Regions from separate parts of the Cytobacillus dafuensis genome, predicted to be linked through region 1. Evidence: riboswitches for the same ligand, from Rfam matches in the RefSeq annotation. Region 1 holds a riboswitch; the other holds the start of a gene.
The links. Region 1 has a riboswitch for cyclic di-GMP ahead of FSZ17_RS22605 (helix-turn-helix domain-containing protein). Riboswitches for the same ligand answer to the same signal wherever they lie in the genome.

Region 1 (8,389 bases):
AAGCGTATTGATAACCTACATAACTTGGTGCTGCATGAAAATGATCTAATACTTTTCCAAAAATTACAGGCAGCAGGACAGCACTTAAAAATCCACCCGTATTCGCAAACCCAGAAGCAAAACCAACCTCTTTTGTATCAAAAGATTGGCGTACAACTGCAAATGTTAAAGTATTTGCCCCATTACAATACCCTATGATAAAGAAAAGAATGATAAGCATGAAAAATGGCGGTTTTCCGCCAAACATAAGAAAAGCAACCCAGCATAAAAAAGTTACGAAATGTACAGCAGTATACGGCTTTTTGATTGAATTCATGCGGTTTGCCATCCAATTTGTTATTGGAGCACCAAGAAGGGCTCCAATAAGACCAACCATAATGAGCTGACTTGCATCTGATCGTGCCATTCCATACACATGCATTCCATACGGGACTGCCCATGAGCCAATAAATCCTACATATGTTCCGACTACTCCAAAGTGGCAAAAAAATGTAGCCCACGCTTGGCGGTTCGAAAGAATACGTCGTAATAACGTGAGCGTTTTTTCCCGTTTTTGCTCTGCTTTTGGTGATGATTCCTTTTTATCTGTTTTATTGGGAAACATTTTCTTTGGTTTGACAACGAGAACAAAATAAAGGGCGATGCCGCTAAGACATAGAATAATTCCTACTGCTAGAAAAGGTATTCTCCATCCCCATAAGGTGATCCAAGCTGAAAAGGGAACCGTCGCCAACAAGAATCCAAAGCTTCCTGCCATTCCCGCTATGCCAATTAATCCAACGAATTCATTCCCTTTAAACCAAAGGCTTAATATTAATACTAAATTAACCCAAATAGCAGCATCTCCAATTCCCACTAATAATCTGGCAATAAGCAGCACTTCTTCACCCGTTGCCAGACTATAAATAAGCGTTCCGACTCCATTTAAAATCGTCCCTAAAATAAGAAAAAGATTGGGGCCAAAACGATCTGACAATAACCCAATCGGTATTTGTAAGCTAGCATATGCCAAAAATTGAATACTTGTCAGTAATCCAATGGTCGATGCTGTCATATTAAAATCTTTCATCAATTGATCTGTAATAAGTCCAGGCGCTGTTCGTTGACTAACGATTAAAAAATAGGTAAACAATACCGTTGCAAAAACAACCCATCTATATCTACTATTTTGCTTTTCCACTGATCTCTACTCCTATTAGTCATATTCAATTTTATATTATACGCTAGATTTTTTAGATATGAATTTAGATTTCAAATGAGGGCGCTTACATTTCAAAAAAATTTTTTCCAGTTAAACAATCATGAATATCTACTCTCAACCTTGAATTGTAAAATGTCGTCGGACTCATTTCTACATAGAAAAAAGAAGAAAAAATCACCTGTACAAGATGATTTCTTCTTCTCCTTTTATATGGTCTATATCAAAAAAATTCGAAAATTAAATTTATATTTTAAACTTGCTAATTAACATTTGCATATCTTCTGCCAGTTTGGACAGTGTTTGGGCGGATGATGATATTTCTTCCATAGAAGCAAGCTGTTCTTCTGTTGATGCTGCGACATTTTGTGAATGCTCGGAAGCATCGGCTGAAATTCGGGTAATGCTGGAAACAGTTGCCGTAACTTCCTGAATACTTGCAGATACCTGTTCTGCTGTTGCGGCCATATCACGAATCTTATCTGCGAGCTGCTCCATAAAGTGAAGGATCTCTTTAAAGCTGCCTTCTGTCTGTTCGACTATTTTCAGCCCGCCCTTCACATCCTCTGTTACCTGCTTGACTGATTTATTCGAATGCACCATATCCTGTTGAATTTCAACGATTAAGCTTGAAATATGGGATGAGGATTTTTGAGATTGTTCTGCCAATTTCCGCACCTCATCTGCCACAACCGCAAATCCTTTCCCATGTTCACCTGCTCTTGCAGCTTCAATAGCTGCATTTAACGCCAGCAAGTTCGTCTGCTCTGCAATATCAGAAATGACACTCGTAATTTCACCAATTTCCTTTGAACGCTTATCTAATAATTGAATGATCTCTCCACTTTCTTTAACAGAATGGCTAATTGCATGGATTTGTTGAACCGTGCTCGCCACATATTCTCCACCACTTTTCGCTTTTTCTGTTGCCTGAAAGCTTGCTTCTGAAATGGAAGAAGCTGCTTCAGCAATAGCTTGTACTCCACTACTAACTTCCTCTAGTGCAGTTGCACTTTCTTGTACACTAGCTGTCGCATGCTCGGCACCATGAGCTACTTGTTGAATGGTCTCTGTTATCGTTTCGATGGCCTTATTTGTTTGCTCTGCACTTGCTGTTAATTCATCGGAAGAAGAAGAAACTTGCTCCGAAGCGTTGTTTACTTCGTTTATCATATTCCTAAGATTATCAGACATTCGGTTAAAACTTATCGAGAGATTACTTATTTCATCACCTGTTTGATCACTAATTTTCTTCGTGAAATCCCCATCTCCCGCTAATTCAAGAGCGGATGATATATTATTTAATCTCTTTACTATTCTTCTTGAAAACCAATAAATAACAAGGCTCGACAAGATAATCACGATACCTAGGATGGTTAAAACCTCCATTAAAACATCGGATATAATCCTTTCGATAATGCTCTGAGAAGCACCAACATAAAAGATACCGATAATTTCATCATTCCCATTTTTAATAGGCATATAGGCTGTTTGATATATATTTCCTGCAGCATTTGCTTCACCATAATAGTATTCACCTTTTTTAAGAACAACATCTGACACTTCCTGGGAAACTTGTGTTCCAACGGCTCGATTTCCGTCTTTTATCACATTTGTCGATACACGTGTATCCCCTTGAAATATCGTAACAGTATCCCCTGTATCCTTAGCAATTTCATCTACAATTTCTTCATTTCCATTCATGAGAGCAGTTCCTTTATAAAGCTGGTTACCTTTAATGGACCATTCCCCAGGATATTTTTCATCTATGTATCTATAGGCAAGAGCTACATCACCTTTTGCCTTTTCAACAGCTAATTCTTCTATTCCATTCTCAATTTCCTTATTTACGACAACTACTATAATCGCTGATAAAGAGAGAATAACAAACAAAACTATTAAATTAATCTTCATCCCTAATTTTAATTTGATCTTCAAAGTAATCACCTATTTTTCATAGTTTTGGAAATAATATTACATACTATCTTTCACTACAAGAGTCTTCTTAACTCCCACCTTTCTTTCATAACCATTCACTAATTTCCCTATTTATTAACTAATTTTGCATTATTGGACCATTTAGTGAAATTATTACAAAATTCTACAATAAATACTTCTTTGTGACTATGATTTTTGATACTCTTTTATCTATATAAAAGTGGCAATAAAAGCAAAAAAGAAGCAAAATCACCACTAGCGGATCATTCTACTTCTCCTTTTAAACCATAATATCGACATATTTCGAAGAGTGCAGCAACCCCTTAACAAGTAAAATCAAGAATGAAAACCTAAATAACATTTTTTAGCTATTAAGTTTAAACCTCTATCTCTAGTACTCTGTCAAACATCTGCAATCGCTTCGGCATTGATATATAAAAGCCTTGAAGTAATGGGACTCCTAATCGTTTGGCGGTCAATAGATCCTCCTCTGTTTCAATGCCTTCCAACACTAATTTCACTTTTTTATCCGTGTATTCTAAAAATAGAGAAATTAAATCTTGTTTTTCCTTTGAGCTTGATAACCCTTTTGACTTTGTGTGATCCAGCTTAACAAAATCAGGGGAAAGGTTTTCAATGATATGAAAGGAAGCCTTTGAAACAGGTAAATCATCAAAAGCGATATGAAAACCTAATGATTTTATGAAAGTTAAACGATTTAGAAATTCCCTTTGCTCCCATATGCTTTCCATGACAACATTTTCATTAATTTCAAAAACAATTTGCCCCTCGATCATCGGATAATGTATTAGGAGGTTATGGATAAAGCTTTTAAATTCATTATGTAAAATCGTGGTCGGCAAAATATTTATAAATAATGAATAATGTCCAAAATATTCTTTAGGGAATTCTTTGATAGCATTAGAAATACAAGCTATATCTAGCTCATATAACAATCCGTCAATTTGTGCTTGTTGAAAAACAATAAGTGGATTTATTCGTGGTGTCGTTCTCATTAAGGCTTCATAGGCAAAAACTGAATCATTACTAGAATTAGTAAGTGGTTGATATTCACTGAACAGGGAATTATCCCTGATCAGTGACGGTATATTTGGCTCTATTTTGCACCCTTCTTCCTTCATTATCTCTTTTTACTCTGCAGATTAAAAAGCTAGCAAATTTATCCCGTATTAACGGGCAGTAAGACCCCCACCTCAAGATTGAGAGAGAAGCGACGAAGATAGGTGGGGGACAACTGCTCGTAAAAGCCCGACGACGGACACGATGTCCTAGTCAGGCGAAAGCCACAGGACGTGGCGTTTTGAGCGTGATTGGTTCAACTAACCATTAGTAGGGATGGAAAAACCCCCCACTGATGGAAGTTTCACTTTATAAAATCCTTTTCATTCTGCGTGCCACACTAATAGAACTTCTGTTCATTTTTACACCGATTTCTGTAAAAGTTAGGCCTTTACTTCGCAGTTGTAGTAGGAATTGATCTTCTTTTGTTGTCCATGCCTTGTAGGCTTTCTTTTTGACAACATCATTTTCCTTTAGTCTCTCCTCCTGAACCCAATCAGGCTCAGGTAATAAAACCTTTGAATCAATATTCGAAAATTGAACTCTATTTTTATTTTCTTCTGCCCATTTCCAAAAGTCAGATGGATCTATGAAATAAAAACCTTTTGACTTTCTTGTTACCTTCTTCGTACAGGGCAGCCCATGCTTATCAACCCACCATTTAACTGTATTTCTATCTACCTTTACCAGCTTGGCGAGTTCTCCAATTGTAATCAATCCTGTGTGCAGCTTTGTATTCGATATTCCTAATCGATTCATTTTTACGATCACAGAGTGATAAGAGCGCTCCATTGTTTTTGCGATTGTCGTGATTTTATTGACACCAATTTGTTCTTTTAAATACTCAATTTCTTCTAAATTCCAAACCTTACTCAATTCTAGCTAGTCCTCCTTTTATGTTTAAAAAAAACAGAAAAAAGACTATTCTCTGAAAACATAGAATAGCCTAAGGTTTTTATAAACCAATCCAAAAATTGGGCAACCGGCTGTCGTAGTTTATAGGAAATTATACTCACTATAAACCCTTAGACCCTTGGCTTTGCGTCCTATTCTTTCGAATAGTTTGCCTTTACATATAGGACTTTTTCATTAATAACGTATTCATAATAAACTATACTCCTCCATAATTCAACAAAATTATCTAAAATTCAACATATGTTTAACATAAGACTGGTTAATCGTAAGTCTTTATGCCTATTTATATTTTTGTCATTCTATTATATTATTATAGTTATCGAAGCTAACTATTACCATCGATAACTATTTTATTTAAAAAGGGGGATTTCCCATGAAAGTGTATAGGGAATTTTTTCACCAGTTTATGCTATTATACCGGCCTTTTGAAAATAAACTTAATATTCAACTTGCCAAGCATCAGTTATACAGAGCTCAATGGTCAATTCTTTTTTACTTAGCCAATCACGGTTCTGCTACGCTTGTCGAGCTTTCCGATTTTCAGTACGTAGAGAAACCAACCATAACGAGAACGATGAATCGCTTGGAGGAACTGGGATATGTTGAACAAGTCCCCGGCAAAGACAAACGTGAAAAGAGAATGCAGCTTACAGACCTAGGGAGAGAAGTTTATGAGGATGTCCGTGTAACGATTGATCAATTTGAACAGAGCATTCTTAAAGGAATTACAGAGAAAGAGCAGTTTGAAGCAATCCGTATCATGAAGGATATCCGAAAAAATATTATAGAGTAAGGGGAAATAACTTTGACACACTCAAGACCGAAACTATGGACGAAGGATTTTATTGTTGTTTCCTCCGTCAACTTCTTTTTAACCTTAATTTTTTATTTATTAATGGTGACTATTGCTGTTTATGCAGTTAATGAATTTGATGCATCTACAAGCGAAGCTGGGCTTGTTACAGGGATATTTATTATCGGTACATTAATTGGACGGCTTGTGATTGGCCGGATGATTGATTCGATCGGCAGAAAGAGAACCTTATTTATTGGGCTGCTCTTTTTTATTGCGACGACGCTATTATATTTTGCTAATTTTGGGATCAGCTTTTTACTTTTCAATCGTTTTATACATGGAATTGCTCTTGGCATGGCTAGTACAGCGACAGGAACGATTGTAGCTCAGATTATCCCTGCCACACGTAAAGGCGAGGGTATCGGCTATTACAGCATGAGTGCATCACTGGCCACAGCAATCGGACCATTCATCGGGCTTTATATGAGCCAGCACACAACCTTCAAAATGATTTTTAGTTTCTGCGTGGCGTTAGGAGTCATTTGTTTTATTATCTCACTTTTCTTGAATGTTCCTAAATTGGATAGATCCGTCTCTACAGATGAAATAAAGGGTTTCAAGCTTTCCACTTTTATTGAGCCAAAGGCACTGCCCATCGCAATCATTACGCTCGTTATCGCCTTCTGTTACTCCAGCGTCCTTTCATTTATTAATTTTTATGCAATGGAAATCAATCTGGTAAATACAGCAAGCTTCTTCTTCATTGTATACTCAATCGCCGTGTTACTTTCGCGTCCGTTCACAGGGCGGATCATGGACTTAAAGGGTGCGAATTTCATTATGTATCCAGCCTTTATAATTTTTGGTGCTGGAATGCTACTTTTAAGTACAGCAAGCAACAGTCTCACATTATTATTAGCGGGTGCCCTTATTGGCTTAGGCTTCGGTAATATGCAATCATGCACCCAAGCAGTGGCCGTTAAATTGACCCCACCTCATCGAATGGGATTGGCCACGTCGACTTTCTTTATTTTTCTTGATGCAGGGCTTGGATTTGGCCCTTATTTACTTGGATTCGTCATCCCTATGACAGGTTACAGTACGCTGTATGTCATTATTGGCATTGTTGTTCTCATGACTACGATCCTTTACTACTTTATGCATGGCAAGAAAGAGCGAACAGCAAAGCCTGAGATTGACGCTTCTTCTGTTTGATTAGAAAAACTTGGCGTTCGCCAAGTCCTTTTTGGCGAATGCCTTAGTTTTACTTATGCGATCTTATTAGCAGATATTTAATTAAAAACACACTTCACTTTAGTACGTTAATAAACTTAAACTTTCCTATTAGCTAAGAAAAGGGATATCCTATTATCAGGATATCCCTTTTCTTATCAAGTACTATTAAATGATTAATCGAATTTGATTTCCCGATGGGTCAGTAGTGACAAAATAATCTCCCTCTTCATCTACTGGAGCACCTAATTGCTGCAGCTGTGCGAGCACCTGCTTTCTCGCTGCTTCATCAGGAAAAACAAGGGTGTACCAATTTAAACCGACACTATTTTTTGGCGGCGCTTGAACCCCAACTCCTTGCCAAGTGTTGATAGCAATATGGTGATGGTAATCTCCGGTAGAAAGAAATGCAGCTTGAGGATAGTAACTAACCGTCTGAAAGCCAAGCCCTTTTGTATAAAACTCTTCTGCTTTATGAAGATCTCCTACATGAAGATGAATATGCCCCATAATCGTATTAGTAGGCAGACCGGTCCATTCCGCATTACTTTCAGCAAGAATCCCTTCTCCATCAAGCTGTACGGTTGCCATGTCCACTAAACCGTTGTTCCACGTCCATTCATGAGAAGGGCGATCCCGATAGACTTCAATTCCATTACCGTCTGGATCGTTAAGATATAACGCTTCACTTACATAATGATCCGCTGCTCCAAATCGGTAACCGGTCTGAAGCAAATGCCGTAAAAATACAGCTAAATCCGCGCGAGATGGCAGTAAAATCGCAAAATGATACAAGCCTGCCGTACGCCCAGCTTTCGGAATAACATCAGCAGGCTGTTCAAGTGTTAAAATGCGGTTTTTCCCATCTGTCGTTAAAACTGCGGTTTGATCTTTTTTTTCCAAAACTTGAAAACCCATTATATTTTGATAAAAAGTAATAGCATTTTGTAAATCTTTTACTTTAATATTGACCTCACCAACGAAGACATTTGGTTTCTGATGAAATTTTTCCATTTTTACCCTACCTTTACTTAAAATTTTCATTCCTATTATTATTTATATCTTGGCTGTGTTATACTCACTTGTTGATTTCCGCTGCAGGCACTCGCTTTCCGCGGGCGGTCCGGAAGCCTCCTCGTCGCTATCGCTCCTGCGGGGTCTCCCTTTGACTCGCTTCTCCCGCAGGACGTTGAATAATCTTCCCCGAATAAACACCGCACGAAGGAAAT
Region 2 (8,389 bases), 1.4 Mb from region 1:
TTCCATCAGTGGGGGTTTTTCGACGCACACGACGTGCTAGTGCCGACGTTGCCACAGGACGTGGCGTTCTTAGTCGGCCTTCATCCCCCACTGATGGTTAGTTGCGGCCCACAGGAAGTGGGTCACTCAGACGTTGCCACACGATGTGGCGCTTTTAGTCTGTGTTCATTTTACGGGCAGTTGATCCCCCACTTACTCTTCTTTGTATACGCGAATCCTTGAAGTGGGGGTCTTACTGCCCGTTAATCTGCGATAAATTTTTATAAAAAAGTTTGATCACTTTAAGAGCGTTTGTTTAACATTCGCATCGGTTAGCTTACTATCATACTTGCCGTTTATTCCAGCAAGTACGAAATAATATCTTGATTCGTATTTTGTAGAGTGCTTGGGATATCATCACGATTTGAAATTAACCTAAAATAACAAGTGTCGACTTTATCCTGATATAAACGATATTGTATAAGGTTCTTTTTACTCGTGAGTTTACTTATAATTTGTTCATAGAATTGACCTTGAGTCATTTCATCTGCTGAACCTAAATGAATTGTTCCCTTTAAATCATTTTCAATAATAAATCGTAATTGTTTTGCTAACATTACATCCAAAAGATTGTTACATACGAGATTACTGTACACATCGATCACTTTATTATTTTTTATGCTTTCATTGATTAATTTCCATCTTGGTGAATCCTTCCCCCATATTGCCGGGATTCGGATAATGACCACTCGCTCATCCAAAATTTCTTTTAGCATGTTTTCACATTTAATTTTGAACTTCCCATAATCTGATTCAGCATTAGGTATATCTGTTTCTGTGTGGGATCTTGAGAAGTCCCCATCAAATACATTTGTCGTAGAAAAGTAATAAACTCGACTACCATTATTTTGTAATACTTTAGCCAATTCTTTATGAAACGTAAGCTGTTGATCAAACTCTCCTCTTAGGCAAGAAATCACAATGTCGGGCTTAATTGTGCTTGTAATTTCCTTCAGTTTATCTATTTGCTGAACTTCTAATTGGAATTGCTTATCATCAGGGAGGCTAGTTAACGAAGAAAAATACGTTCCATATACGTCATATTCATCAGTAAATTCATCTAATAAAGCTCTTCCTACAAGACCACTTACTCCAAGAATGAGTATCTTTTGCATCGCCATTTCCCTCCACAAACTTTTTTAAACAAATAACATTTCTTTCACTTATGATGTAATCACTTCTTCCACCTAAAAATTCTCTTTCCTATTCAACATTCCTGCCTCGTGTGCTTAACAAGAAAAGAAATTTTCACTACATGATTTTAATCAAACTTTTTTACAAATTATCAAGACCTAAATCTTAAAAAGTCATAAAAAATAAAGGGAGATACATATTAGTCATGTATAATATGCATCACCCTATTAATTATTGTTAAACAATCGTTGCCCTTTAAATAATGATTTTTTGTTTATTAGTATAGTGATAAGAAATTATCATTTCATTTGTGATTAAGACTAAGTACTTATTTACTCTAAAAAATAGAATTTGATCCGATCACGACAGTAGCGTCCAGTTCCTCGTCTCTAGCCACTTTTGTGGTAAGCCCAGCACCTGAAAAGATGTCAAAGGTCTGAGGTGCCTGCATTTCGCTCGTCTCTATCAAAAGATGTCCTCCCGGTGCTAGCCAGAGAATTGCTTCTTCTGCAACTCTTCGCTGAATGTCAAGTCCATCCTCTCCTCCGTCAAGTGCCACCTTCGGTTCATGTAGGCGAGCCTCCTGCGGCAGCAGCTTGATTGCCTCGGTAGGAACGTAAGGTACGTTCGCAACTAGGATATTCACATGGCCTTTAAGTGAGTAGGGCAGAGCTTTATACAAGTCACCTTTAAAAACATGGCCACTGAAATCCGTTACGTTGCGGCCAGCGCATCGTACTGCGACAGGGTCAATGTCAACAGAATACAATTCAACTCGTCCTAAAGATGCAGCGAGTGCTACGCCCACAGCACCTGACCCGCAACATAGGTCAACGACGATATCACCAGAAAATGACAGGGCTTTTGCCTGGTGAACAAGAAACTCGGTACGTTTTCGAGGCACGAAAACGCCTCGGTCCAATTCTATCCGCAAACCACAGAACTCTGCGTATCCAACAATATATTCAAGAGGTAAACCAACGGCTCGCATTTCCACCATTTTCTTGAGATCCTCTAGAGTTCGTGCCTCTGAGATAAGTAACCGGGTCTCATCTTCTGCGAAAACACACCCCGCGCTCCGAAGCCTGTTAATTATACATTTTTCCGTTTCATTGTCCAAAAAGAAATTAATTTTTTTTCCTATTTATCTCACCACTTTTGATAAGCTTATTTATAGCACTGTATTCGTTAAAAATTGGAGATATCCTTCTTCAACAAAATGGCTCTAAAATGAAAAATGAGTGCTTATCCATGTTTCAGGATTACGCCCTATAATGGGGGACTGCCAACATTTCGGAAATTTTGTATACTAAGCAAATTTCGACATAAATATAGCCAAATACCTATATGCTAAGGGATTTGGCTTATGTTACTGAATTGAGAAATTGGACTTTTTTCTTTCTCCAGAAAAGCGCCCTCCGTATTATGAGCAAAAAAAAATACTCTAGAGACTAACAAGTCCAGAGTATTTTAAAAAAACAAATATTTATTTAACCGCTTCTTTTAATTCCTTACCCGGTTTAAAAGCTGGAACTTTAGAAGCTGCAATTTCTATTTCTTCACCTGTTTGTGGATTACGACCTTTTCTTGCAGATCGTTCACGAACTTCAAACGTTCCAAATCCAATAAATTGGATTTTCTCTTCTTTAGCAAGTGTGCTAGTAATTGTTTCAAATATTGCATCAACTACATTCCCAGCATCTTTTATTGTTAACTCTGCCTTTGTTGATACAGCTTTCACTAATTCTGTTTTATTCATTTTTAGACACCTCAAATATTTTATTTATGTAGAAATAAAAAACATATCATATTTTCTTCTTTTTTCCTATTAATAAGTATAAACTAATTAGATAAAAATTTGATTTTCAAACTCATACTAGACTATATTTCCCATGCCGAACAACTGTATTTGGCATTTCGTATCCTAAAGTTTTTGCATCCTTACTTGAAATTTCGACTAATACACTATTAGTCCGAACAAGAAACACTTTACCTTCATATATGTTACTTTTTCTTTCAAAAAGAATAATATCCCCTGAATTTGCCCTCTTTTGATCAGAAAATTCGTTCTTTTCTTTTTGCATTTTCTGTTATTACGCTCCTATTTATATTATTCAAATGGCTGAATTCTTTTGACTATAAGGAAGAATATACTGTTTAGATGTTTAAAATCAACAGTAAAAAGATATGAGATCTTTTTAAAAAACACTTTTCTAAAATTATCTAAACTCAGACCGCTTCCTTATTTTGTGTTATCATACTAATTGCATATTTAAGATTTTCTAAACATTCTAACCGAATTCTTTCATCGCAAACAAAATCATCTAAAATTTCTTTTTTTAGTTTTGAAGTAATGACATATAGAGAATCTTCACTTATTTCTTTTAATTGATTCTCATTCAGATAGTTGTAAATTGCTCTTTCAAAGTATTCAACCGTACCAAATAACACAGTCAATTAACATTCCACCTCCTTTTTTTTCACTTACTCGATAGTCAAGCTTCGCCAAAACTATCTCAAAAAAAAGCCCACCAAAAAGATTGGTGGACTTGTATGATAAAGGCTATTCTATCATAGGTAACAGTATCCAATCATTTGGTAACCCGACTATCATAGCTAATCACCTTAGACTCGTGGCTTTGCGTCCTTATCTTTCAATAAGTTTGCCTTTATCAAACTGATACTTTTATAATAAAACTTTAGTATGGTAATTTCCAGTAAATTCGTCATTTTTCAACACACTTTAACAAAAATAGTAGTTTTATACCATTTATAGTATAAATAAATTGATGCTAAAGTCCTAATCAAGAAATGATGTATGAGAATTTTATAATTTGATAAAATTTTTGTCTTGTAAAGTATGTCTGAAAACTACCTTTAACCTAGCATTAATATAGATAAGAAAAATACTCACCGTGCTCCCCGCACCGTGAGTATTTTTTATCCATGAAGCTGGTATCATGAAGCCTATTTGAAGAAGATTACCGCCAAGTTCGAGCGGATAAAGGAGGATTACTCAAAAAGATTAACGCGTCGTTCCATTCACTACTACTTATTCACTTAACATTCTTCAAAAGTTAACTTCCTGAAATACGTAATAAAGGGTACCTCTAACCATGACAATACCGAACACAATTCCTATCACAACAGCTACAAGGTTTGATTTCCATGTGTAGCCTTTCATATCCAATTCGGAAGTGGAACGATCGACCTTTCTAAAGTGAATAATCATTCCAATATTTATCATAACTAAAAGGAAAAAGACGATCATTACCATAAACATAAGTTCAATACGAAGAACTTGATCTGGAGAATTACGATTCAAGAAAGATAGTAAAAATAGCAAACAACCTAATATTAAGTTCCAAACATATCCTACTCTTCGTAGTTTGGACCATTCACTTCCCATTTTTTGTTTTTCATAGATGGCGACTTGTTCAAAAATAGGAAAAATCGATTTCGTTGACTCACCCTTCATCAAGCCTAAAACTCCAAGAATGATCTGTAACACCCCAAGAACCAAGAAAAAGTGAGCAAATGAGAACGTAATATTACTGATGATAACGAAATAGATAATAAGGGCTGTTAATATTAGACCATTTGTAAAAGCAATCTGCTTCATTCTCATATTACGTAAATCTGTTGATTTCATCTATATCCCCTCTTTCCTAATTGATTAAATAGCTGTTGTCATTACCTTACAAACTATCTTGAAAAGATGATCGATAAGCACCTATATTATACCATTTTTACCGATTTACTAGAGGGCTGTTATTTAGAATATATCAAACCCTCTATCAGAAACCATATGTAATTTCTTATTCATTCTCTGTTCACATTCAAATTATAATCTAAGGATGTTAGAAAGAGATTGGAGGAATAAAAGATGAATATCGCTTGGAAAGAAATGAAAAAAAATAAAGCAAGATTTTTAATATTAGGTTCTATCGTTTTTCTCGTTAGTTTATTAACGTTAATTATATCTGGTCTGGCAAATGGATTATCACAAGACAATGCTGCATTAATTAAAGATTTACCAGATGGTCAATTTTATATGACGAAAGATTCAGACCAGACGTATACACTTTCAAAAATCGATAGCAACGTACAAGATAAAGTTTTAGCTAAAGAAAAAGATGCCGCTGCTTTTTCTATTCAAATGGGATTTGTGAATGATAGTGCTGATAAACAGCAAAGTGTCGTGTTTGTTACATCAACCGAGTCAGAGTTGTTCGAGAATGTGAAAAAAGGGGAAATCGTCCTAGATAGCTCAATGAAAGATAAAGGGATAAAAGTGGGAGATGTCCTGACAAATAATCAATACAGCGGCGAGTTTACTGTAAAAGGTTTTGTAGACCAAAAGAAATTCAGTCATGCCCCTGTTGCTTTTATTAATATGGAAGACTACAAAGAAATGTATCGTACAGAAGAAATGCAAATGCTTTTCGTTCCTGGAGAGGATTCACCACAAACAGTGGATGGATTACAAGCATTTTCGAAAAAGGAATTTCTTGATACCATTCCAAGTTATAGCGCTGAACAGATGTCCTTAAATATGATTGTTTGGTTTCTAGTCGTCATTAGTGGAATGTTGTTTGCTATCTTCTTCTACATGATGAACGTTCAAAAGATTGGATTATACGGTATTTTAAAAGCAATCGGTGTCAAAACAAGTGCTTTGTTTAAAATGATGTGGACACAAATGCTGTTTATTACAGTCATTGCTCTTAGTCTATCCATTGCACTCAGTCAAGTTTTTAATAAGATCGCACCTGAGGGTATGCCATTCCATTTAACCCCTGATACAACGGTAAAATTGTCAATCGTCTTCCTTATAATCGGATTTATTGGAGCTACTCTTTCAGGTATGCAGATAAAAAAAGTGGAACCATTACAAGCAATTCAACAAGGAGAGGTTTAATATGACAGTATTTACAATAGAGGACGTTAGAAAAACCTTCACAAATGGCGAAGTGACAGAAGAAATCCTAAAAGGAGTCAATCTTTCCCTTAAAGAAGGCGAGGTAACAGCATTGGTAGGTGCTTCGGGTTCGGGTAAAAGTACGCTTCTAACAATCGCAGCTGGACTTCAGCCAGCATCAGATGGACAGATATTGTTCGAAGGGACAAACTTGACTGAAATGAATGCAGAACAAGTTCGAAAAGTACGGGCAAACAAATTTGGTTTTGTATTTCAATTTGCCCATCTGGTCCCTTTTCTTACAGTAGAAGAGCAATTGATGCTGATGTTAGATGTAGCAGGCACTAAAATGAAGAAAAGTGAACAAAAAAAGGAAATTGACGAGATCCTTTCATTAGTTGACATGAGCCATCGGAAAAAGGCCTATCCATCTTCCTTATCTGGCGGGGAAAAGCAGAGGATTGCCATTGCTCGTGCCATTATCCATAAACCGAAAGTTCTCTTTGCAGATGAACCAACTGCCAGTTTGGATTCGAAAAGATCTAAAGATGTAATGGCATTAATCCGAGAATTAACCAAAACGCTTAACATTACTACTTTACTCGTGACTCATGATGAAGAAATGCTTGCATATGCTGATCGTATTATCAAAATGAGCGATGGACAGGTTGCATAGCACTAAGCTCGAAGAATGGATATTTAGATATGAAGAAGCAAGAGACTCTCCTCCTGCTTCTTTTATTTTAAATTTAAAAAATATTTTTTTACATATAGTTCTACTTCTATCGAAGTTTTCAATTGTAAAATATGTTCTAACTGGTCATTAAGTTGGTCTTTATTTAGCTTGGAAATTTGTCCCCTTGTCTTTAATATCGATGCTGAGCTCATCGAAAATTCATCTAACCCTAATGCTAAAAGAATTGGAATCGCCACTTCGTCTCCAGCCATTTCACCACACATCCCTACCCATTTTCCATGATTATGAGCAGCATCAATAACCATTTTAATAAGCCTTAATACAGCAGGATGATAGGGTTGATATAAATATGAAATTTTTTCATTCATGCGATCGGCTGCTAATGTATACTGAATTAAATCATTCGTTCCAATCGATAAGAAATCCGCTTCTTGAGCAAATAAGTCAGCTATGACAGCAGCAGATGGAATTTCAACCATCATTCCAATTTCGATTTGATCATTAACTAATGCCCCGCCATCCAGCAGCTTTTGCTTTTCTTCAAGCAAAATCGCCTTTGCTCTTCTAAATTCATCTAAGGTTGCTATCATAGGGAACATGATCTTCAAATTCCCATACATACTTGCTCTTAATAATGCACGTAATTGGGTGCGGAAAATACTCTGTTGATCTAGGCATAATCGAATGGCACGATAGCCTAAAAACGGATTTATTTCAGCTGGCAGCTTTAAATATGGCAGCTCCTTATCACCGCCAATATCTAATGTACGAACAACAGTGGGCTTCCCATCCATTTTCGAAAGAACGGTTTTATATGCATCAAATTGCTCTTCCTCCGTCGGTAACTCCATTCGATCCATAAATAAAAATTCTGTTCGAAATAAGCCAATTCCATCTCCACCATTAGCAATAATGGCATCTACATCATTGGGGTTACCAATATTACCGGCGATTTCCACAATATGACCATCAGCACTAATGCTTGGAAGTGTTATATACTTTTTAAGTAATTCATTATCTTTCTCAAGCTCCTTTGAGGAAGCTCTATACCGGGCCTGTACATCCTCTGTAGCATTTACAATGACTTTTCCTTTTAGTCCATCAATGATAAGTGGAGATCCATTGGTAATATTCTTCGACGCATTTTTGGTACCAACAATCGCTGGAATTCCCATTGCTCTGGCTAAAATGGCTGAATGTGATGTTCTTCCTCCAATATCAGTAACAAAGCCTCTCACAAATTGCTTATCTAATTGGGCTGTCATGGAGGGAGTTAAATCTTCCGCAACGATAATAACTTCCCTTGATATTCGACTATAATCAGGAAGCTCGACATGTAATAAATGAGCCAATATACGTTTGCAGACATCACGAATATCAGCAGCACGCTCCTTCATATAATCGTTATCCATTGATTCAAACATACATGAATACATTATACAAACTTCATCCAAAGCAGACTCTGCATTCATTTTTTCATTAATCTTCGCTTCTATTGCTGAAAAAATTTCAGGGTCTTCTAGTATTAATAAATGGGCAGAAAAAATCTCTGCCTTCTCTTCTCCAAATTTATACATGGCTGCATCACGAATGGCTAT

Region 2: another riboswitch for cyclic di-GMP. It lies ahead of FSZ17_RS05915 (hypothetical protein); the one in region 1 lies ahead of FSZ17_RS22605 (helix-turn-helix domain-containing protein).

What each region holds. Positions count from the first base shown of each region.
Region 1 covers NZ_CP042593.1:4,768,735-4,777,123, forward strand. Annotated here, with positions in the region: gene FSZ17_RS22590 (MFS transporter) at 1-1,180, opposite strand, end outside; gene FSZ17_RS22595 (methyl-accepting chemotaxis protein) at 1,445-3,136, opposite strand; gene FSZ17_RS22600 (EAL domain-containing protein) at 3,514-4,278, opposite strand; gene FSZ17_RS22605 (helix-turn-helix domain-containing protein) at 4,526-5,092, opposite strand; cyclic di-GMP riboswitch class I at 5,191-5,294, opposite strand; gene FSZ17_RS22610 (MarR family winged helix-turn-helix transcriptional regulator) at 5,505-5,924, shown strand; gene FSZ17_RS22615 (MFS transporter) at 5,937-7,142, shown strand; gene FSZ17_RS22620 (VOC family protein) at 7,329-8,174, opposite strand.
Region 2 covers NZ_CP042593.1:1,203,048-1,211,436, reverse strand. Annotated here, with positions in the region: gene FSZ17_RS05935 (sugar nucleotide-binding protein) at 336-1,154, opposite strand; gene FSZ17_RS05930 (putative protein N(5)-glutamine methyltransferase) at 1,511-2,293, opposite strand; gene FSZ17_RS05925 (HU family DNA-binding protein) at 2,660-2,932, opposite strand; gene FSZ17_RS05920 (DUF2187 family protein) at 3,045-3,257, opposite strand; gene FSZ17_RS05915 (hypothetical protein) at 3,403-3,630, opposite strand; cyclic di-GMP riboswitch class I at 3,768-3,851, opposite strand; gene FSZ17_RS05910 (hypothetical protein) at 4,244-4,825, opposite strand; gene FSZ17_RS05905 (ABC transporter permease) at 5,060-6,094, shown strand; gene FSZ17_RS05900 (ABC transporter ATP-binding protein) at 6,096-6,770, shown strand; gene ptsP (phosphoenolpyruvate--protein phosphotransferase) at 6,833-8,389, opposite strand, start outside.